Regions from separate parts of the Streptomyces sp. Je 1-369 genome, predicted to be linked through region 2. Evidence: riboswitches for the same ligand, from Rfam matches in the RefSeq annotation. Region 2 holds a riboswitch; each other region holds the start of a gene.
The links. A riboswitch is a leader RNA that binds a small molecule or an ion and turns the genes downstream of it on or off. The one in region 2 is predicted to bind cobalamin.
Positions count from the first base shown of each region.

Region 1: it holds a riboswitch for cobalamin, as region 2 does, so the genes downstream of both, NOO62_RS11745 (ABC transporter substrate-binding protein) here and NOO62_RS09715 (cobalamin biosynthesis protein) in region 2, are expected to answer to the same signal.
Region 3: it holds a riboswitch for cobalamin, as region 2 does, so the genes downstream of both, NOO62_RS12520 (prenyltransferase/squalene oxidase repeat-containing protein) here and NOO62_RS09715 (cobalamin biosynthesis protein) in region 2, are expected to answer to the same signal.

Region 1 is NZ_CP101750.1:2,564,878-2,571,883, reverse strand. It holds gene NOO62_RS11770 (alpha/beta hydrolase) at 1-591, opposite strand, end outside; gene NOO62_RS11765 (asparaginase) at 639-1,616, shown strand; gene NOO62_RS11760 (HAD family hydrolase) at 1,654-2,784, opposite strand; gene NOO62_RS11755 (helix-turn-helix domain-containing protein) at 2,950-3,810, shown strand; gene NOO62_RS11750 (VOC family protein) at 3,815-4,273, shown strand; cobalamin riboswitch at 4,302-4,488, shown strand; gene NOO62_RS11745 (ABC transporter substrate-binding protein) at 4,554-5,615, shown strand; gene NOO62_RS11740 (FecCD family ABC transporter permease) at 5,612-6,637, shown strand; gene NOO62_RS11735 (ABC transporter ATP-binding protein) at 6,634-7,006, shown strand, end outside.
Region 2 is NZ_CP101750.1:2,124,809-2,131,814, forward strand. It holds gene NOO62_RS09700 (class II aldolase/adducin family protein) at 1-573, opposite strand, end outside; gene NOO62_RS09705 (inorganic phosphate transporter) at 810-2,108, shown strand; gene NOO62_RS09710 (hypothetical protein) at 2,121-2,345, shown strand; cobalamin riboswitch at 2,494-2,633, shown strand; gene NOO62_RS09715 (cobalamin biosynthesis protein) at 2,670-3,626, shown strand; gene NOO62_RS09720 (cobyric acid synthase) at 3,623-5,161, shown strand; gene NOO62_RS09725 (putative cobaltochelatase) at 5,158-7,006, shown strand, end outside.
Region 3 is NZ_CP101750.1:2,737,752-2,744,757, reverse strand. It holds gene NOO62_RS12535 (ABC transporter ATP-binding protein) at 1-1,718, opposite strand, end outside; gene NOO62_RS12530 (energy-coupling factor transporter transmembrane component T) at 1,715-3,166, opposite strand; gene NOO62_RS12525 (SCO2322 family protein) at 3,209-3,886, opposite strand; gene NOO62_RS12520 (prenyltransferase/squalene oxidase repeat-containing protein) at 3,883-5,118, opposite strand; cobalamin riboswitch at 5,239-5,364, opposite strand; gene NOO62_RS12515 (MBL fold metallo-hydrolase) at 5,389-6,483, opposite strand; gene NOO62_RS12510 (aldehyde dehydrogenase) at 6,698-7,006, shown strand, end outside.

The DNA of each region.
Region 1 (7,006 bases), 440 kb from region 2:
CGTGCCCGGCACCACGAGCACCGCCCGCCCGCCGAAACCCCGGTAGACGTCCAGCGCGGACGAGTCCCGCCACCGGTCCGGCGTGCGGATGATCTCGGTGAAGCGGCCGTTCCCGTCACCGAAGGGCAGCGGCCACGCCTCGTTCGCGTACACGGCGGGCGCGCACAGGCCGATGCCCGTGACCCGCGGGCCGAAGTGCGCCACCAGGTCCGCCACGGTCTGCCCGCTCATGCTGAACCCGACGAGGATCAGGTCGTCGGAGGCGGGCACCCGCTCCTCGACCACGGCGACCGCCTGCGCGTACCGTCGCGCGAGACTCAACTCCCTTGTGGAGCCCGTGCTTTCGCCGTGCCCGGAGAAGTCGAGCGCCAGCGCCCGGCAGCCGCGTGCCGCGAAGTCGCCCTGGAGGGCGGCCAGGCGTGCCTTGCTGCCGGTGCCCGCACCGTGCAGCAGGACGACCGTGGTCGCCGGTGCCCGTACGGCGCCGGGCAGTGCCTCGGTGCAGCTGAGCGTCTCCCCGTCGCAGGTCAGGGTGGAAGGGGACGGAGTCGCGGGGAGGGCGTGGGGGGAGGTCGTGAGGTCCTGAGTCATGCCACCCATCCTCCGTCCCGCCGGGGCCGAGGTGGAAGATGGGGCGTATGGCGACGACGACCGTGTCCGTGTTCACCCTCGGCGGCACCATCTCCGCGCAGGGCGGCGGCAGTTCACCCCGGCTGTCCGGCGCCCGGATCCTCGCGTCCCTCGGCGCCGTGCCGCCCGGCGTCGAGGTCGAGGCGCACGACGTGCGCAGGCTGCCCAGCTCCTCCCTGAGCGTCGAGGACGTGGCCGACCTCGCCGGGCGGGTCGACGCGGCGACGGCCGAGGGGCACGGTGTCGTCGTGGTGCAGGGCACGGACACCCTGGAGGAGACCGCCTTCCTGCTGGACCTCGCCTGTGCGCGCCGCGCCCCCGTCGTCGTGACCGGGGCGATGCGGCGGCCCGACCTGCCGGGCGCCGACGGCCCGGCGAACCTCGCAGCCGCCGTGGCCGTCGCGGCCGACCCCGGCTGCGCGGGACTCGGCGTCGTCGCGGTACTCGCCGACGAGATCCACGCCGCACGACATGTGAGGAAGACCCACACCACGTCCGTCGCGACGTTCGCGTCGCCCGGCGCGGGCCCGCTCGGCCGGGTCGTCGAAGGCAGGCCGCGCATCCTGCTCCGCCCCGCCCGGCCGGTGACCGAGCGCCCCTTGAGCCTGCGGGGTACGGCCAGGGTCGCCCTGGTCACGCTCGCCCTCGGAGACCGCGGGGAACTCCTCGAAGCGGTCGACGAACGGTTCGGCGGTCTGGTCGTGGCGGCGTTCGGCGCGGGCCACGTCCCCACGTGGCTCGTCGACCCGCTGGCCGACCTCGCCGCCCGTATGCCGGTCGTCCTCGCCTCCCGCACGGGCGCGGGCCCGCTGCTCAGCGAGACGTACAAGGGCCCTGGCTCGGAGTACGACATGCTCGGGCGCGGCCTGCTCTCCGCCGGGCCGCTGGACGCGCCGAAGGCCCGACTGCTCCTGCACGCCCTGCTCGCGGACGGCGCCGACCACACCCAAGTGGCCGACGCCTTCCGCACGTTGAACGCATATTGAACGCATGCTGAGCACGTGCCGAGCACGTGTTGAGCGGTCAGCCGATCTGGTCCGGCGTGACCGTCAGCCACCGCTTGTCGGCGGTCACCTTGTGGCCCAGCTCGCGCTGCCGCTCCGCGTTCTTCTTCTTCATCCCGTCGAGCTGCTTCATGTATGAGTCCTTGCGGTTGACCCACACCCGCACACCGCCGTGCGCGACATCGGCGGAGTGGAACAGCATCGGCCCGTCGCTGACCGGCGTGTCACCGGCCGCCAGGATCGGCTTCCGCCACTCGTCGATGTACGTGTTGATCGCCGCGGGCTTGCCCTCGTACCAGGTCAGCGGCGCCCACAGGTTCGGCGTCAGCTCACGCTTCGCGAGCTTCGCGCGGTCCTTCTCGCCGAAGCGCCCCTCGGCGATCTCCTTGCGGGAGCTGGTGACCTCGCCGGTCCTGCGGTCCTTCAGCTGCATGGAGACACCGATGACGTTCTGCGGCTTCACGCCGTAGCCGTACTTCGGGTCGGCGAGCACCATGCGCACCAGGTCCTCGCTGGCCGCGCTGACCACGTACACCTCGATGCCGTGCGCCTGCAGCGTCTTGTAGAGCTGCCGCATGCCGCGCGAGAACTCCGGCGGCTTCACCTCGGTCTTCGTGAGCTTCCCGGCCTCGTAGTACTCGGCGGGGATCGGCTTCTTGTACGCCAGGAGCTCGTCGACGTACCCCTTCAGCTCCTTCAGCGTGAAGCCGGAGAAGATCTGCGCGGCCCACGGGTAGCAGACCTGGTCGTCGACCTCGCACAGCCGGTTGTAGTAGCTGTAGAGGCTCTCCTTGTGCCCGGCCTTGTCCTTGAAGGGGATGACCTTCAGCGACGGGTCCATGGTCTCGCGGGTGAGGACGCCCTTCATCTCGAGGAAGGGCAGCAGCGACTCCTCCAGGTCGTTGCGGTACGTCGTGTTGTCCGCGTCGAAGACGGCGTACGCGCCCTTGTGGTCGTTCTTCGCGATGACCTTGCCGAGCTGCTTCGCGACGGGCTTCGGCCAGTGGGACAGCTCCCGGGCGGTGGCCGCCGAGGTGTCGGCGGCGCTCGCCTCCTCCGTCGGCCACAGGGCGCCGCCCGCGAGGACGGCGGCGGCCAGCGCGCCCGTGGTGCCGATGACGGCCAGCTTGCTCTTTGCCCGTACTGCCATGTCTCTACGTCCCTGCCGTTCCCTGCGAGCGATGTGCGCCCCGACCGGAGCGGCGCGCAATGCTATGGGGCGGCACCCACATTTCCCATGATCGAAGTCACCGTGGCGCGGTGGCATGGGGCGGGTGAACAGGGGTAATGGAGGGGTTCCGCGCATACTGGGCCCATGGACTCCCGTGAGTTCGTCCGCGCCGCTCCACGGCTCGACGGCATGGTCGTCTCCGCGGTCGGCTACCGCACCGCGGGGCAGCGGCCAGGGCTGCACCGGGGGCTCCCTTCGCCGTATCTGACGGTGATCTTCTCCCTGGACGGGACCATCGCCACCGGCAGCACCCCGGACCGGGCGACGGGACCGGACGCGACGCGCACCGACATCATCGTGGGCGGCCTGCACCAGAGCCCCGCGTACGTCGTCCAGCCCGAGCACGAGGCGGGCATCCAGCTCGCCGTGCATCCCCTCGCGGCCCGCGCCCTCCTCGGCCTGCCCGCCGCCGGGCTCACCGGGCAGCTCGTCGTCGGCGGCACGGACGTGCTCGGCGACCCGGCCGCGGAGATCCGCGAGCGGCTGTGCGAGCTGGACCGCTGGGAGGACCGCTTCGCCCTCCTGTCGGCCTATCTGAGGCGGCGCGCGGCTACGGACCGCGCCGCCGGATCCGTCCGCCCCGAGGTCGCGGAGGCATGGGCGTGGCTGGCCAGGCACCGGGGCGCGGGCACCCTCGGCGGCCTCTCCCGGCACGTCGCGCTCAGCGAACGCAGGATGACCGCGCTGTTCCGCGCCGAGACGGGACTCACCCCCAAACAGGCCGCCCGCCTGATGCGCTTCCAGCACGCCAAGGCCACCGTGACCCGCGCCGTCGCGGCGGGCGCCCCGCCGGACCTGGCCGGGGTCGCGGCCGACACCGGGTACTACGACCACTCCCACCTCGTACGCGACTTCCGGCAGTACACCGGCGAGACCCCCACCCGCTGGCTGGCCGAAGAGTGCCGGAATATCCAAGCCGGGGCGCACGCCAGGAGCGAAGAGTAGAGGCATGGACACCAACCGGAACACCACGACAGAACAGCAGCTCAGCACGCCCGCCCCGGCGATCTGGCCGGGCCTCCGGGCGCAGGACGCCCCCGCCCTGATCGACTTCCTCGTCGGCACCGTCGGCTTCCTGCGGACCGCCGTCTATGAGGACGAGGGCCGCGTCGCCCACGCCCAGCTCGACTGGCCCGAGGGCGGCGGCGTCATGCTCGGCTCGTACGACCCGGCCGACGAGGCCACCTGCGGCAGGCCCGGCGGTGCGGGCGCCTACGTCGTCACCGACCACGTGGACGACCTGTACCGACGACTCGTGGAGGCCGGCGTGAAGGTCACCGGTGAGATCGAGGACAAGCCCTACGGAAGCCGCGAATTCGGCATCGAGGACCCGGAGGGCAACCGCTGGTCCTTCGGTACGTACCGGGGTGAGCCGCGGCCCGCGCCGACGTCCACGCCCGGCCCGTAAGGCGGCGGGCCGGGCCCATCAAGCCGCGTGATAACTTGCGCAAGCCAGTCAAACCCACACCTGGGCCAGGGAATCCGGTGCGAATCCGGAACTGACGCGCAGCGGTGAGGGGGACGGGCGGGGCCACGGCCACTGGGTGTCGCGAGACGCCCGGGAAGGCGCCCCGCCCGGCCGATCCCCGAGTCCGAAGACCTGCTGGCGCCCTCCGGCCGCCCACCCGGCGGCGGGGGTCCGACGCAGGCCAGGCTCCGCGTATGAGCCGTGACACTCAAGGGATCACGTGTCCTCGACAGCCCGTATATCCGCCCTCCTCTGCGCCTGCCTGTTCGCGCTCACCGCGTGCGGCGGCTCCACGGAGAAGACCGGGGAGTCCACCGACAAGGCTGACAAGGCGGACAAGGCGGACAAGAGCGCCGAAGGCTTCCCGGTCACGGTCACCTCCTGCGGCAAGGACGCGAAGGTCCCGGCACCGCCGCAGCGCGCCGTCTCCCTCGACCAGGGCTCCACGGAGATCCTCCTCTCCCTCGGCCTCGCCGACCGCATGGTGGGCACCGGTACCTGGACCGACCCGGTACCGAAGAACCTGGAGAAGGAGAACGCGAAGGTCGAGCGGCTCGCCGACCGCTACCCGTCGCTGGAGAAGGTCCTCTCCAAGGAGCCGGACTTCGTCAGCGCGTCCTTCCTCTACACGGTCGGCAAGGGAGGCGTCGCCGACCGCGCGAAGTTCGACGAGCTCAACGTCCCGGTCTATGTCTCGCCCAGCGACTGCGCGGGCAAGGACAACGACGGCGGCGGCGACGGCAAGCGCGTCAAGACCCTCACCATGGACACCGTCTACGGCGAGGTGCGCGACCTGGCGAAGGTCTTCCACGTCGAGAAGCGCGGCGAACGGCTGGTCGCCGACCTCAAGAGCCGCGTCACGAAGGCGACCGAGGACATCGACGCCTCCGACGCCACGCTCCTGTACTGGTTCGCCAACTCCGACGCCCCGTACCTGGCGGGCTGCTGCGGCGCCCCCGGCATCATCACCCGCGAACTCGGCGCGAAGAACGTCTTCGACGACACCCACGAGGAATGGCCCCAGATCAACTGGGAGACCGTCGCCGACCGCGACCCCGACGTCCTCGTCATCGGTGACCTCACCCGCAAGTCGCAGTCCGCGGAGAGCGCCGCGGCGAAGATCAAGTTCCTGGAGACCAACCCGGCGACCAAGAACCTGACGGCCGTGAAGAAGAAGCGGTACGTCCTGCTCAGCGGCCAGGCCATGAACCCCACGATCCGCACGGTCGACGGCATCGAGCAAGTAGCGGCGGGTCTGCGGAAGTTCGGGCTGGTCAAGTGACGGAGGTCGCCCGCGTGCGGCAGGCGCTGCTGTGGCTCGCCGGGGTCGCCGCGCTCGTCCTCTCCGTCTCCGTGGCCGTCACCATCGGCCCCGCGGACATCTCCGTGCCCGACGTGTGGTCGACCGTCGCGGCCCACCTCGGCTGGGGCGACAGCCCGCTCACCCCGATCAGGGACGGCATCGTCTGGAACCTGCGGATGCCGCGCACCGTGCTCGCCGCCGTCTGCGGCGCGGGCCTCGCGGTCTGCGGGGCGGTCATGCAGTCCCTGCTCCGCAACCCGCTCGCCGACCCCTTCGTGCTCGGGGTGTCGTCCGGGGCGTCCACGGGAGCGGTCGCGGTCGTCGTCCTCGGCGTCGGCGGGGGAGTGGTGTCCGTCTCCGCGGGCGCCTTCGCGGGCGCGCTCTGCTCCTTCGCACTCGTCCTGCTCCTCAGCCACACCCTCGGCGACACCACGGACCGTGTCGTGCTGTCGGGCGTCGCGGCCATGCAGCTCTTCTCCGCGCTCACGTCGTTCGTCGTCCTCACGGCGGGCGACGCGGAGACGACACGCGGCGTGCTGTTCTGGCTCCTCGGCTCGCTCAGCGGAGTCGGCTGGACCGACGTGTGGCTGTGCGGCGCGGTGCTCGTGGCCGCGCTGGTCGTCTGCCTCGGCCACGCCCGTACGCTCGACGCCTTCGCGTTCGGCCCGGAGGCCGCGGCGGCGCTCGGCGTCCGGGTGGCCCGCACCCGGCTCGTCCTGCTCTGCACGACGGCGCTGCTCACGGCGGCCCTGGTCAGCTCGGCGGGCGCCATCGGCTTCGTCGGCCTTGTCCTGCCGCACGCGGCCCGCGCGGTCGTCGGCTCCGGGCACGCCAGGCTCCTCCCGGTCACGGCGCTCGCGGGAGCGGTCTTCCTGGTCTGGGTGGACACGCTGGCCCGCACGGCGCTCGACCCGCAGGAGGTCCCGGTCGGCGTGGTGACGTCACTCATCGGCGTACCGGCGTTCGTGGCGGTGCTGTACAGGACGAGGAGGACGACGTGACCTCTCCGAGCACCGTCGACACGGGCCTGCGAGCGGACCGGGTCAGCAGGGAGGCGGGCGGCCGTCTCATCGTCGACGGCGTCAGCCTCGCCCCACCCACCGGCGCCACCGTCGGGCTCCTCGGCCCCAACGGATCGGGCAAGTCCACGCTCCTGCGCCTGCTCGCGGGCGTCCTGGCCCCGGCGTCCGGGGTGGTCACCCTGGACGGCCGCACCCTGTCGGACACGGGACGCCGAGCGGTGGCCCGGCGGATCGCCGTGGTGGAGCAGCACGCGGCGACGCAGGTCGAACTGACCGTACGGGACGTCGTACGCCTCGGCCGCATCCCGCACCGCCGCGCCTGGTCGACGCCCACGCCCCACGACGAGC
Region 2 (7,006 bases):
CCATTCCAGCTGTGCGGTGCGGTCGTACGCCTGGGAGAGGGTGTCTCCGTAGGTGACCGTTCCGTGGTTCTGGAGGAGGCATCCCGTGCGGTCGCGCAGGGCGCCGAGCATGTTCTCGGCCAGCTCCTCGGTGCCGTACAGCGCGTAGGGCGCGACGCGGGGCGGGCCGCCGAGGATGCCGGTCATGTAGTGCACGGCGGGGAGCTCCGGGACCAGCATCGAGACGGCCGTGGCGTGCACCGCGTGGGTGTGGACCACGGCGCGCGCGGAGGTGTTGCGGTAGATCGCGAGGTGCATGGGCAGCTCGCTGGTCGGCGAGAGGTCACCGAGGAGCTGCCGTCCTTCGAGGTCGACGCCGACCGCGTCCTCGGGGCGCAGCCGGTCGTACGGCACTCCGCTCGGGGTGACGAGGACGGTGCCGCCGACGCGTATGGAGACGTTGCCGGAGGTGCCGACGACCAGGCCGTCCGTGACCGTCCTGCGGGCCGTCCCGACGAGTTCGCCCCAGGCTTCCCCGATGGCGTCGCCGTTGCCTTCGTCCCCGTGCTGCCGCTGCTGCCGCTGCTCAGTCATGCGGCGATCCTGCCAGGGGGCGGCGCGGCGGCGGCCGCCGGATGGCGGAGCACGACATTCCGCCCGGTTTGCGGGCCCCCCTCCCCCGCTCCTTACGATTGCTGTCGTACACCTGGAACGCGCGAGGTGAGGGCACTCCGCTTCGGGTCACCGCACCGCCCGGCCCAGTTCACTTTCCGTTCACCCGGATTGCCTACGTTCAACCTGCCACTGACGTCCAACAGAAGCCTGGGTAAATGGAACACATCACGCTTCTCCTCGGGATCGTGATCGTTACCGCTCTCGTGTTCGATTTCACGAACGGTTTCCACGACACTGCCAACGCGATGGCGACGACCATCTCGACCGGCGCTCTGAAGCCCAAGACGGCGGTGGCCATGTCCGCCGTGCTCAACCTCGTCGGCGCCTTCCTCTCGGTGGAAGTCGCCAAGACGATCTCCGGCGGCATCGTCAATGAGGACGGCCTCAAAACAGAGGTCATCTTCGCCGCGCTCGTCGGCGCGATTCTGTGGAACCTCCTGACGTGGCTGGTGGGCCTGCCCTCCAGCTCCTCCCACGCCCTCTTCGGCGGCCTCATCGGCGCCGCGGTCATGTCGATGGGCTGGTCGTCGATCAACGGCGGCACCGTCGTCACCAAGATCCTGATCCCGGCCGTCGCGGCCCCGCTCGTGGCGGGCATCGCCGCGACGCTGGCCACGCGCCTGACGTACCGCATCGGCCGCAACACGGACCAGAAGGCCACCGCCAAGGGGTACCGCGCGGGCCAGATCGCCTCCGCGGGCCTCGTCTCGCTGGCGCACGGCACGAACGACGCGCAGAAGACCATGGGCATCATCACGCTCGCCCTCATCACGGGCGGCGCCCTGAACCCCGGCGCCAACCCCCCGATGTGGGTCATCGTCTCGGCCGGTGTCGCCATCGCGCTCGGCACGTACCTCGGCGGCTGGCGCATCATCCGCACCATGGGCAAGGGCCTCACCGACCTCGCGCCGCAGCAGGGCTTCGCCGCCCAGACCAGCGCCGCGACGGCGATCCTCGCCTCCTCGCACATCGGCTTCTCCCTCTCCACCACGCAGGTCTGCTCCGGCGCCGTGATGGGCGCGGGCCTCGGCCGCAAGGGAGGCGTCGTCCGCTGGTCGACCGCGACCCGCATGTTCGTCGCGTGGGGCCTGACCCTGCCGGCCGCCGGTCTGGTCGGCGCGGGCGCCGAGTTCCTCACCAAGCAGGGCCCCTGGGGCATCGCGGTCACGGCCGCGCTCCTCATCGGCGGCTCGGCCGTCATCTGGGTGCTCTCGCGGCGCAACGCCATCGACCACACCAACGTCACCGACGACGAGTTCCGCGCGGACGGGAACACTCCGGCCGCCGAGCCCGCGGGCGTCGTGACCACCGCGATCGCCGCCGTCACGCCGCCCCCCGCGGGCACCCTGGCCGCCTCGCCCGTCCCGGACGAGACCGTCAAGGCCGGCGTCTCGGCCCCGACCACGACCACGACCGGCGCCATGGCGGACCCCGCCCGGCCCGCGACGGTGTAAGGACAGATCAGCATGAACATCGACTGGGCGGCTCTCGGCTCCGTCTTCGGCGTCAGCCTCGCGGTGACGGTGGCCCTGGTGGGCCTCTTCACCCTCGGCATCGTCGGCCTCTCCCAGCAGGAGAGGGCGACCACCGCCTCCGGCGGCTCGGCGGCCATGGCGCGCACCGGCGCGTACGCCTGCTTCGCGCTGTGCGCGGCGGCCGTGGCGTACGGGATCTATCTGATCGTCGCCTGACGGCAGCGTTTTCCCGGAGGGGCGCGGAGCGTGCGAAACGCTCCGCGCCCCTCCTGCGTGCGGGCCGCGTGTGTGGACCCGCCGGTGGACCCGCCTGTGGGTCCCAACACACTCTCCCGTCGCAGGTCAACAGCGAGTTGACGGGCGTTCGCGGGGCGTGGTGGACTGCCCGGGCCAACTACGGCGGCAGAAGAGGAAGCCGGTGCGAATCCGGCGCGGTCCCGCCACTGTCACCGGGGAGCCACTCCCCGGAAGCCAGGAACTCTCGCCGCCGATACACGTCGAACCAGGGCGCGGACACCCTGAGTGAGGACACACAACGCCATGAGTGCCGATCGCGATTTCGCGTACGGCGCCGCCGCCGGATTCCTCGGTGACCTGCTGCTCGGCGATCCCCGCCGGGGCCATCCGGTCGCCGTATTCGGGCGGGCGGCGGACGCCGTCGAACAGGTGCTGTGGCGGGACCACCGCGGGTGGGGCGCCCTGCACGCCGCGGTGTGCGCCGGGGGCGCGGCAGGTGCCGCCGCGCTGACTTCCGCTCTCGTACGCCGCTCCGCCGCAGGACGCGCCGGAACCGTGGCGCTCACCGCCGCCGCGACCTGGGCCGTGCTCGGCGGAACCTCGCTGGGCCGCGAGGCACGGGCCGTCGGCGGGGCGCTGGAGGCCGGCGACATCGAGGTCGCCAGGGAGCGGCTGCCCCATCTGTGCGGGCGGGACCCGCAGGCCCTGGACGCCGACGGGATCGCGCGGGCCGTCGTGGAGTCCGTCGCCGAGAACACCTCGGACGCCGTGGTGGGAGCGCTCGTGTGGGGCGCCGTCGGCGGCGTGCCGGGGCTCGTCGCCTTCCGTGCCGTGAACACCCTCGACGCGATGGTCGGCCACAAGTCCGCGCGCTACCGGCGCTACGGCTGGGCCTCCGCGCGCCTCGACGACGTCCTCGGCTGGCCGGGGTCGCGGCTCACCGCCGCGCTGGCCGTGCTGGCGGGCGACGCACCTTCCGGTGCGGTGCGCGCCTGGCGCTCCGACGCCGCGAAACACCCGAGCCCCAACGCCGGTCCCGTCGAGGCCGCCTTCGCGGGGGCTTTGGGCGTACGCCTCGGGGGGACCCTCTCGTACGCGGGACGGGTCGAGCACCGGCCCGTACTCAACGCGGACGGGCGCGACGTACACGTGCGGGACATCGAGCGCGCGGTGCGGCTGTCCCGGCGGGTGAGCCGGCTGGCTCTCGGCGTCGCCGTCGTCTCGGGCGTCGCCCGACTGAGGTCAAGGAGAGCTTCGTGAGCGGTGGACTGCTCGTCGCCGGAACCACGTCGGACGCCGGGAAGAGCGTCGTCACCGCCGGCATCTGCCGGTGGCTGACGCGCAAGGGTGTGTCCGTCGCGCCGTTCAAGGCGCAGAACATGTCCCTCAACTCCTTCGTGACCCGCGAGGGCGCCGAGATCGGGCGCGCGCAGGCCATGCAGGCGCAGGCCGCCCGCGTCGAGCCGAGCGCGCTGATGAACCCCGTGCTGCTCAAGCCGGGCGGCGACCGCTCCAGCCAGGTCGTCCTCATGGGCAAACCCGTGGGCGAGATGAGCGCGCGCGGCTACCACGGGGGGCGTCAGGCGGCGCTGCTCGACACCGTCGTGGGCTGCCTCGAAGAGCTCCGGAGCACGTACGACGCCGTGATCTGTGAGGGCGCGGGCAGCCCCGCCGAGATCAATCTGCGGCGCACCGACATCGTGAACATGGGCATCGCGCGGGCCGCCCGCTTCCCCGTGCTCGTGGTCGGGGACATCGACCGCGGCGGGGTCTTCGCGTCGTTCTTCGGGACGACGGCGCTGCTGAGCGCGGCCGACCAGGGGCTGGTCGCCGGGTACCTCGTCAACAAGTTCCGCGGCGACGTCTCCCTCCTCGAACCCGGACTCGACATGCTGCTCGGTCTCACCGGGCGGCGCACGTACGGCGTGCTGCCGTTCCAGCACGGGCTCGGCATCGACGAGGAGGACGGCCTGCGGGTGTCCCTGCGGGGCGCCGTGCGCGAGTCCGTCGTCGCCCCGCCCGTCGGCGATGACGTACTGCGCGTCGCCGTGTGCGCCGTGCCCCTGATGTCCAACTTCACCGACGTGGACGCGCTGGCCGCCGAACCCGGCGTCGTCGTGCGGTTCGTGGACCGTGCCGAAGAACTCGTCGACGCCGACCTCGTGGTGGTGCCCGGCACCCGCGGCACGGTGAAGGCCCTGCGGTGGCTGCGCGAGCGCGGCCTCGCGGACGCCCTGGCGCGCCGCGCCGCCGAAGGGCGCCCGGTGCTCGGCATCTGCGGCGGCTTCCAGGTCCTCGGCGAGCACATCGAGGACGAGGTCGAGTCGCGGGCCGGCTCCGTCGACGGGCTCGGGCTGCTGCCGGTGCGGGTGCGGTTCGCCCGCGAGAAGACTCTCGCCCGGCCGGTGGGCGAGGCGCTCGGCGAGCCCGTCGAGGGGTACGAGATCCACCACGGCGTCGCCGAAGTCACGGGCGGCGAACCTTTCCTGGACGGCTGCCGGGTCGGCGAGGTGTGGGGCACGCACTGGCACGGGTCGCTGGAGAGCGACGCGTTCCGGCGCCGGTTCCTCACCGAGGTCGCCCGCGCGGCGGGCCGCCGCTTCGTGCCCGCCCCCGACACCAGCTTCGGCACGCTCCGCGAGGAGCAGCTCGACCTGCTGGGCGACCTGATCGAAGAACACGCCGACACGGACGCGCTGTGGAGGCTCATCGAGCAGGGCCCGCCGGCGGGCCTGCCGTTCATCGCGCCCGGAGCACCGCCGGCAGCACCAGAACGCACCAAGGAGGCTCTGTGAGTACCCCGTATCCGTTCACCGCCCTCGTCGGGCAGGACGACCTGCGGCTCGCGCTCTTGCTGAACGCCGTATCGCCCGCCGTGGGAGGCGTGCTCGTACGGGGAGAGAAGGGCACCGCCAAGTCCACCGCCGTGCGCGCGCTCTCCGCGCTGCTGCCGGAGGTGCCGGTCGTCGCCGGATGCCGCTTCTCGTGCGACCCGGCGGCCGCCGACCCCGACTGCCCCGACGGCCCGCACGAGTCGGCCGGTGCCACCGCGCGCCCCGCGCGCATGGTCGAGCTGCCGGTCGGTGCCTCCGAGGACCGGCTCGTCGGCGCCCTCGACATCGAGCGGGCCCTCGCGGAGGGCGTGAAGGCCTTCGAGCCCGGACTGCTCGCCGACGCGCACCGCGGCATCCTGTACGTGGACGAGGTCAACCTCCTCCACGACCACCTGGTCGACCTGCTGCTCGACGCGGCCGCGATGGGCGCCTCGTACGTGGAGCGCGAAGGCGTGTCCGTGCGGCACGCCGCGCGGTTCCTGCTCGTCGGCACGATGAACCCCGAGGAGGGCGAGCTGCGGCCGCAGCTGCTCGACCGGTTCGGTCTCACCGTCGAGGTGGCCGCGTCCCGCGAGACGGACCAGCGCGTCGAGGTCGTACGGCGACGGCTCGCGTACGACGACGACCCCGAGGGCTTCGCGGGGCGCTGGTCCGAGGACGAGTCGGCGCTGCGCGACCGGGTCGTGGCGGCCCGTGCGCTGCTCCCTCAAGTCGTCCTCGGCGACGCGGCGTTGCGGCAGATCGCGGCGACCTGCGCGGCGTTCGAGGTCGACGGGATGCGCGCGGACATCGTGATGGCGCGCACGGCGACGGCGCTCGCCGCGTGGGCGGGCCGCACCGACGTCCTCAGCGAGGACGTGCGCCAGGCCGCGCTGCTCGCCCTGCCGCACCGCAGGCGCCGCAACCCCTTCGACGCGCCCGGACTCGACGAGGACAAGCTCGACGAGACGCTGGAGGACGCGCGCGAGGACGAGGAGCCCGAGCCCCCGGAGGGTGACGACGACCCGGACGGGGGCGGCGGTCCGGACGGTGACGGACCCGACGGAGGCGGCGGGCAGCCCCCGGCCGACGGCCCCGACTCCCCCGAGCTGCCCTCGCAGAACCAGGGCCAGGACACGCGCGACACTCCGGACACCGACGACGCACCGGCCCCCGAGGAGCCCGCCCCCACGGCAGGCGCCCCCTCCGGCCCCGGCGAGCAGCAGGCCGTGCGCGCCGCCGAGCCGTTCCGCACCAAGATGCTGAGCGTGCCCGGCATCGGCGAGGGCGCCGCGGGGCGGCGTTCGCGCGCCCGCACCGAGCACGGCCGCACCACGGGTTCGCGGCGCCCCCGCGGCGCCCTGACCAAGCTGCACCTGGCGGCCACCGTGCAGGCCGCGGCCCCGCACCAGAAGGCGCGCGGGCGCTCCGGCGCCGGTCTCGTCGTACGCCGTGACGATCTGCGGCAGGCGACGCGGGAGGGCCGCGAGGGCAACCTCGTGCTGTTCGTGGTGGACGCCTCCGGGTCGATGGCTGCGCGGCAGCGGATGAGCGCCGTCAAGGGCGCCGTGCTCTCGCTCCTCCTCGACGCCTATCAGCGGCGCGACAAGGTGGGGCTCGTGACGTTCCGCGGCGCGGAGGCGGAGGTGGCGCTGCCGCCGACGTCGTCGGTGGACGCGGCGGCCGCCCGCCTGGAAAAGCTGCCGACCGGCGGGCGCACCCCGCTGGCCGCGGGTCTGCTGAAGGCGCACGACGTGCTGCGCGTCGAGCGGTTGCGGGACGCCGCGCGGCGTCCGCTGGTCGTCGTCGTGACGGACGGGCGGGCGA
Region 3 (7,006 bases), 610 kb from region 2:
ATCTTCGTGACCTGCGGCGCGAAGGACGGCGACGACACGACGATCTGCTCGGTCGGGCCGTCCGCGACGACCTCGCCGTCCGCGAGGATCACCACCCGGTGGGCGATCTCGGCGGCCAGCTCCACGTCGTGCGTGGCCAGCAGGATGGCGTGCCCCTCGGCGGCGAGCCCGCGCAGGACGGTGGCCAGCCGGGTCTTGGCCGCGTAGTCGAGGCCGCGGGTCGGCTCGTCCAGGAGCAGCAGGGGCGGGCGCGTGGTCAGGACGATGGACAGGGCGAGCGTCAGACGCTGGCCCTCGGAGAGGTCCCGGGGATGCGTGTCGTCCGCGATGCCCGGCAGCAGCTCGTCCACCAGGGCACGGCAGGTGCCGGGCGCCGCGTCCGCGTCGTGGTCGGCGGCCGCGCACTCGGCGGCCACGGTGTCCGCGTACAGCAGGTCGCGGGGTTCCTGCGGGACCAGGCCGACGTGCCGGATCAGCTGTCGCGGGGACGTGCGGTGGGGGACGGCGCCGCCGACGCGGACGGTGCCCGACGTGGGTTCGAGCAGGCCGACGAGGGCGGACAGGAGCGTGGACTTCCCGGCGCCGTTGCGGCCCATCAGGGCGACGGTCTCACCGGGTGTGACGGTGAGGTCGACACGGCGCAGCGCCTCGACGCGGCCGCGGCGCACGGCGAGACGCTCGACGGAGGCGACGGCCGCGTCCCGCCGTGCCGCCGATGCCGTACGTTCCTTGCGCAGCTTCGGTGGCCTGCGCCCTGCGCCCGCGAGTTCTTCGACGGAGGCGACGGCGGCCGCCTTCTGCTGTGCCGCCGATGCCGTACGTTCCTTGCGCAGCCTGGGCCACCGGCGCCCGCCGCCCGGCTCCGCGACCGGCTCGGCCGGTACGTCCCTCCGCGGCTCCGCGCCCGCCAACCGCTCCCGCAGGTCACCCGCCCTGCGCCGCGCGTCCCGCACGGTCAGCGGCAGCGGCGACCAGCCCGCGATACGGCCGAGGGCGACGACCGGCGGGAAGACGGGGGAGCGGGCCATCAGCGCGGCCGGGTCGCCGAGGACGGGCACCTCGCCCGGGGCGGCGAGCAGCAGCACCTGGTCCGCGTACTGCACGACCCGCTCAAGGCGGTGCTCGGCCATCAGGACCGTCGTACCGAGGTCGTGCACGAGCCGCTGGAGTACGGCGAGGACCTCTTCGGCGGCGGCGGGGTCGAGGGCGGACGTGGGCTCGTCGAGGACGAGGACCTGGGGGTGCGGGGTGAGGACCGAGCCGATGGCGACGCGCTGCTGCTGGCCGCCGGAGAGGGTGACGATGGGGCGGTCGCGCAGGTCGGCGAGGCCGAGCAGGTCGAGGGTCTCCTCGACGCGCCGCCGCATCACGTCCGGGGCGAGCCCCAGCGACTCCATCCCGTACGCAAGCTCGTCCTCGACGGTGTCCGTCACGAAGTGCGACAGCGGGTCCTGGCCCACGGTGCCGACGACATCGGCGAGCTCACGCGGCTTGTGCGTACGGGTGTCGCGCCCCGCCACGGTCACGCGGCCGCGCAGGGTGCCACCGGTGAAGTGCGGCACGAGCCCGCTGACGGTCCCGAGCAACGTCGACTTCCCGACCCCGGACGGCCCGACGAGCAACACGAGCTCACCTTCGGGGACGGTGAGGTCGACGCCCCGGACGGTGGGGCCGGGCGCCGCGTCGTAGGTGACCGAGACGTCCTCGAAGCGGATCATGAGGTCTCCTCGGAGGAAGTGGGGGAGGGGCCCGGGCCCGGGTTCTTCGGCTCGGCGCCGGGCGGCGGCATGCGCCAGGCGGCGGGTGAGGGCTGCGTCCGGGGAGTGGGGGCGGTGGGGGTGGTCTCGGCCGTCTCGGGCGCGGGGGGCGTTTGGGCGGCGCAGGCGGGAGGCTCGGTGCCGCGTGGGGTGGGTGTCGTCGGTGGCGTATCCCCGGAGTGGGGGGCGGTCCCGCGCGAGGTGGACGGTGCGGGCCCGGGCCTCGCGGGCGGCGTGCTCTCGGGCGCGGTGGGCCGGGTGTTTCCAGCGGCGGTGGGCCGGGTGTTCTCAGGGGGTACCGGTGCCACGAACGCCGGGAGCAGGCCGAGCAGGACCGCCGCCGCCGGCCACACCGGCAGCTCGGGGGCCACCAGCGGGACGACTCCCGGGTGCAGTGCCGCCGGGTCGTGCGACGCCGCCCAGATCGTCAGGGCCGCCACCGCGATCCCGGACCCGGCGACCAGCCAGGCGCGGACGCCCCACGGGTCGGGGCGGTAGCGGGTGCGTACCGAGCGGCGGCCGCCCAGTCGCAGGCCCGCGAGTGCGGCGAGGAGGCCGGCGGTCAGGGCGGGCAGGCCGTAGGACGTGCCTTGTGCGGTGAGCAGTCCGTACGTACCCACGCAGACGCCCATGAGACCGCCGAGGGTCAGGGCGGACGTCGCCCTGCGGACGCCCGCCGGGACGGGCGACGTGCGGCCGAAACCGCGCGCGTCCATCGCGGCCGCCAGCGCGACCGACCGCTCCAGCGCGCCCTCCAGGACGGGAAGGCCGACCTGGAGGAGTCCGCGGATGCCGCGGTCGGGACGTCCCCGCAGGCGGCGCGCGGCACGCAGGCGCTGTACGTCCACGACCAGGTTCGGGGCGAACGTCATCGCCACGACGACCGCCACCCCGACCTCGTACAGCGCGCCCGGCAGTGACTTCAGCAGCCGCGCCGGGCTGGCCAGCGCGTTCGCCGCGCCGACGCAGATCAGCAGGCCGGCCAGGCGGATGCCGTCGTAGAGCGCGAACGTCAGGCCCTCCGCCGTCACCCGGCCGCCGATCCGCACGCCCCTCGCCCAGTCGGGCAGCGGCACCTCCGGCAGCGTGACGACGGTGTGCGTGCCGGGGATCGGCGAGCCGAGCACGATCGCGAAGACGAGCCGGATCGCGATGACCACCAGCCCAAGCTTCACGAACGCGCCGTACGACTTCGCCCACGGCGCCGACGTCCGCCGCGCCGCCACCACATAGCCCGCGACGCCGACCAGCATGCCGAGCAGCAGCGGATTGGTCGTGCGGGACGCCGCGGTGCCGAGGCCGATGGCCCACACCCACCACGCGCCCGGGTGCAGCGCGTTGCCGCGGTGCGCCTCGGGGGCGAGGCGGCGCCGCAGGAGGGCGGGCGCGCCGCCGCCGTGGTCCGTCATGGTGCTGTCCGTGTCGTGTCCGTTGTCCGTACGAGCCGCGCGTCAGCCGCGACGGCGGCGGGCCTGCCAGATCCCGGCACCGCCGAGCAGCGCGACGGCGGCGATCCCGGCGATCAGACCGACGGAGGGTCCACCGTCGCCGCCGTCACCCCCTCCGACCGTGTTGTCCGACTCCGGCTGCGTCTTCGTGGACGTACCGTCGCCGGCGACCTGCTCGCCGCAGCCCGTCTTCGGGTAGCCGTCGATCGCGCACAGCAGCGCCTTGCTGTCGTAGCGCAGCGGCTTCGCGACGGAGGCGAGCGCCTCCGCGCTGGTGGCGTCCTCGCCGACCTGCGCGCAGGCGGTCCGCCGCTTCGGCGGCGTCCCGCCGCCGGGGGCGTCGCCCGCCGTACCGAAGTCGACGACGAGGCCCACGCGCTTGCGGCCGTCCTTCGCCGGGGTGTCCTCGCAGATGGCGTCGAAGTCGACGGGGCCGCGCGGCTTCGCGGAGTCCTTCGAGTCGTCGGAGACCGAGAACCGGAAGCCCTGCACGTCCCCGTCCTCGGGGCGCGCGGTGCCAGGACCCTGGCTGGCGTACGTCCACTGCGCGCCGTCCCGCTCCCAGAACGACCAGTAGCGGTAGCCGGCGGCCTGGGCGGGCGCGGCGGCGAGGACGCCGAGGAGCGCGGCGAGGAGGACCCCGACGGCCAGGCGCCCGCGCCGCGCACGGCCCCGCGTCACGGCTGCTTCTTCTTGCGGTTGCCGCTGTACAGGAAGCCGATGCCGATGCCCGCGACCATGCCGACGCCGATGATCCACCAGACGCTGACGCCGCCGTCGTCGTCCTTCTTCTCGTCCGCGTCGGACGCGGACGACGACTTCGCGGAGTTCTCGGGGGCGGGGCCCGTGGCGTTCAGCTGCTTGACGAGGTCGGTGCCGCCGAAGTCGCGGGCGTCCAGGCCTGCCGCGTGCGCGGCGAAGATCAGCTGGGAGTACGCGGCCGGACCCGACTGCTTCGCCCAGTCCGCGGAGTTCTCCGCCAGCCAGTCGGCGGACTTCTTCGCCCGCTCGCTCTGTCCGGCGGCGGCGAGGGCGAGCACGGAGTCGGCGGTGTTGCCGAAGTCCGGCTGGTCCGTGGAGCCCGGCATCGACGACATCAGGTGGTCGTCGGTCTTGCCGAGGGTGTCGAGCAGATAGCCGACGCCGTTGCTCGCGGCCCGCGTGGCGGTGTCCGGCTTCGCGCACTTGGGTGCGGCGTCCTCGGACTTCTTGGGGGCGGAGACCACGAGGCCCTTGCCGAGGCTGCCGAGGACACCGGCGGCGGTGGCGTCGGCGTTCGGCGCGAGCTTGCCGGACTTCATGTCGGCGAGACCGAAGGCGCCGCCGTCCTTGCCGCAGTCCATGGCGAGCTTCGGCAGCGCGTCGTAGGCGGACTTGCCGTCCTGGGACTTCACGTCGGCGGGGTTGCGGCCCGCGGCGACGAGCGCGCCGACCACGATGCCGGTGGAGTTCGCGTCGGAGGGCAGCCCCGGGTTGTAGCCCCAGCCGCCGTCCTTGTTCTGCACGGACTTCAGCCAGTCGACGCTCTTCTTGACCGTCTTGTCCTGGCCGCCGAGCGCGGCGAGCGCCTGCACGGCGGCGGCCGTGGAGTTGCTGTCGACCGCCGTCTTGGAGTCGCACGGCTCGGTGGAGTCCGCGCGGTACGCCGCGAAGCCGCCGCTCGCGCACTGCTGGCCGGTCAGCCAGTCCACGGCCTTGGCGGCGGGCTCGACGCCCTCGGTGTGCTGGGCGAGCAGGGCGTACGACTGGCGGAACACGCCGTCGAACTTCGGGTCGGTCTTGCCGTAGAGGCCCGAGGGGAGGGCGGCCGACGGCGACGGCTTCGCGTCGTCCGCGATGGCGGCCGGTGCCGCGGCCGAGCCGAACACGGCGACGGCGGCGGCCAGGACCGCTGCGCTGCGACGAACGTTCATGATGGGGCGGGTTGCCTCTCCCTGCGGGGAGCGGGGCGGCACGGACCGTGCGAGCACGGCTACCGGGCGGCTCCGGCTCCGTATACCTCGACGGTGCCGCTCATCGGGGGCCGATGAAGCGAGCCGGTCACGTTCCGCGCCGGGCATTCCGGCTTGCCACGCTCAGTGGCATATACGGCTGCGGGTCAGCGCCGGAATCGCACCGGCTTCCCCCTGGCGGACGTGAGGACGACGCCCTCACTCTACCGGCCGGTCCGCGCACCTCTCGGGTCACACCGCCACGAACGCGACCGGATCGCTCCCCGGCACGGCCTCCGCGCGCCCCAGTTTCACCAGGCGCCGCACATGGGCCTCCGCCTCGGAGACGGCGATGGTCCTCGACCCGTAGGGGATTTCGTCCCAGGGGCGGTTCCACTCCATGCGCTCGGCGATCCGCCAGGGAGTGAGGGGCTCGGCGAGCAGGGTGAGGAGTCCGGTCAGGCGCTCCTCGTGGTGGGTCAGGAGCTCGTGGACGCGGGCGGGCGCGTCGGTGAACGTGCGCTGGTGGGCGGGGAGGATCTCGGCCGGGTCGAGACGGGCGACGCGCTCCAGGGAGTCCAGGTAGTCGCCGAGGGGGTCTCCCCCGCTCGAGCGAAGCCGAGAGCTTGGGGAAGGATCGGTGACGGTCTCCGATTCGGGGTCCTCGTACAGGCCGATGTGCGGGGTGATGCCGGGCAGCAGGTGGTCGCCGGAGAAGAGGCGGCCGTTGCCGCGCAGGCCCGCCGGGTGGTCCTCCTCCAGGTGGAGGCAGACGTGGCCGGGCGTGTGGCCGGGGGTCCAGATGGCGCGCAGGCGGCGGCCGGGCAGGGCGAGGAGTTCGCCGGGGGTGATGGAGCGGTCGGGCAGGGCGGGGGCGAGGCCGGGGAGTTTGTGGGGGCGGCCCTCGTCGCGGGCCCGGATCAGCGGGGCGACGTGGTCGGCGGGCGCGCCGGCGGCCGTGAGCTTGTCCACCAGGTACGCGTACCAGCGGTCCGGCGGGTTCGAGCGGGTGCGGCGGACCACGGACGCGTCGGCGTCGTGCATGGCGAGCCACGCCCCGGACGCGTCGCGGACCTGGCCGGAGAGGCCGTGGTGGTCGGGGTGGTGGTGGGTGATGACGACGCCGTGCACGTCGGCGACGGCGACGCCGCACGCGGCGAGCCCGGCGACGAGGGTGTCCCAGGACGCCGGGTCGTCCCAGCCGGTGTCGACGAGGACCGGTCCCGCGTCGGTGTCCAGGAGGTGGACGAGGGTGAAGCCGAGGGGGTTGTCGGGGATGGGGACCTTGATGCTCCAGACGCCGCCGCCGTGCTCGGTCACCGGCGGGTCCGTCAGCTGCGGGGTCATGGGGGCCTCGTCTCTCGTCGCCGGTCCCCTCGCCGGGGGTCATCACTATAACTAGAACTAGTTCCAATAGTCGCCCAAGTCGACTGCTTGGAAGCTGTGTTGCCCCTTCCGTCCGTGGACTCCACGAACTAGAACTGGTATCAGTTCTGAAACCGTGTCAGGAAACAGTGTCGGGAAACAGTGCCGGGAAACGCTCCGCAGGAGGCAGTCAGCCATGACCGAGCTCGTGGAACACGGACAGCTGTTCATCGGCGGGGAGTTGGTCGACCCGCTCGGCAAGGACGTCATCGAGATCGTCTCCCCGCACACCGGAGAGGTCTTCGCACGCGTGCCGCACGCGGCGCCCGCCGACATCGACCGCGCCGTCGCCGCCGCCCGCAAGGCCTTCGAGCACGGTCCCTGGCCGCGCATGACCGTGGACGAGCGCATCGAGGTCATCACGAAGATCAAGGACGGCTTCGCGGTCCGCCACGAGGAGATCGCCCGCGTCATCAGCACCGAGAACGGCACCCCCTACACCTCC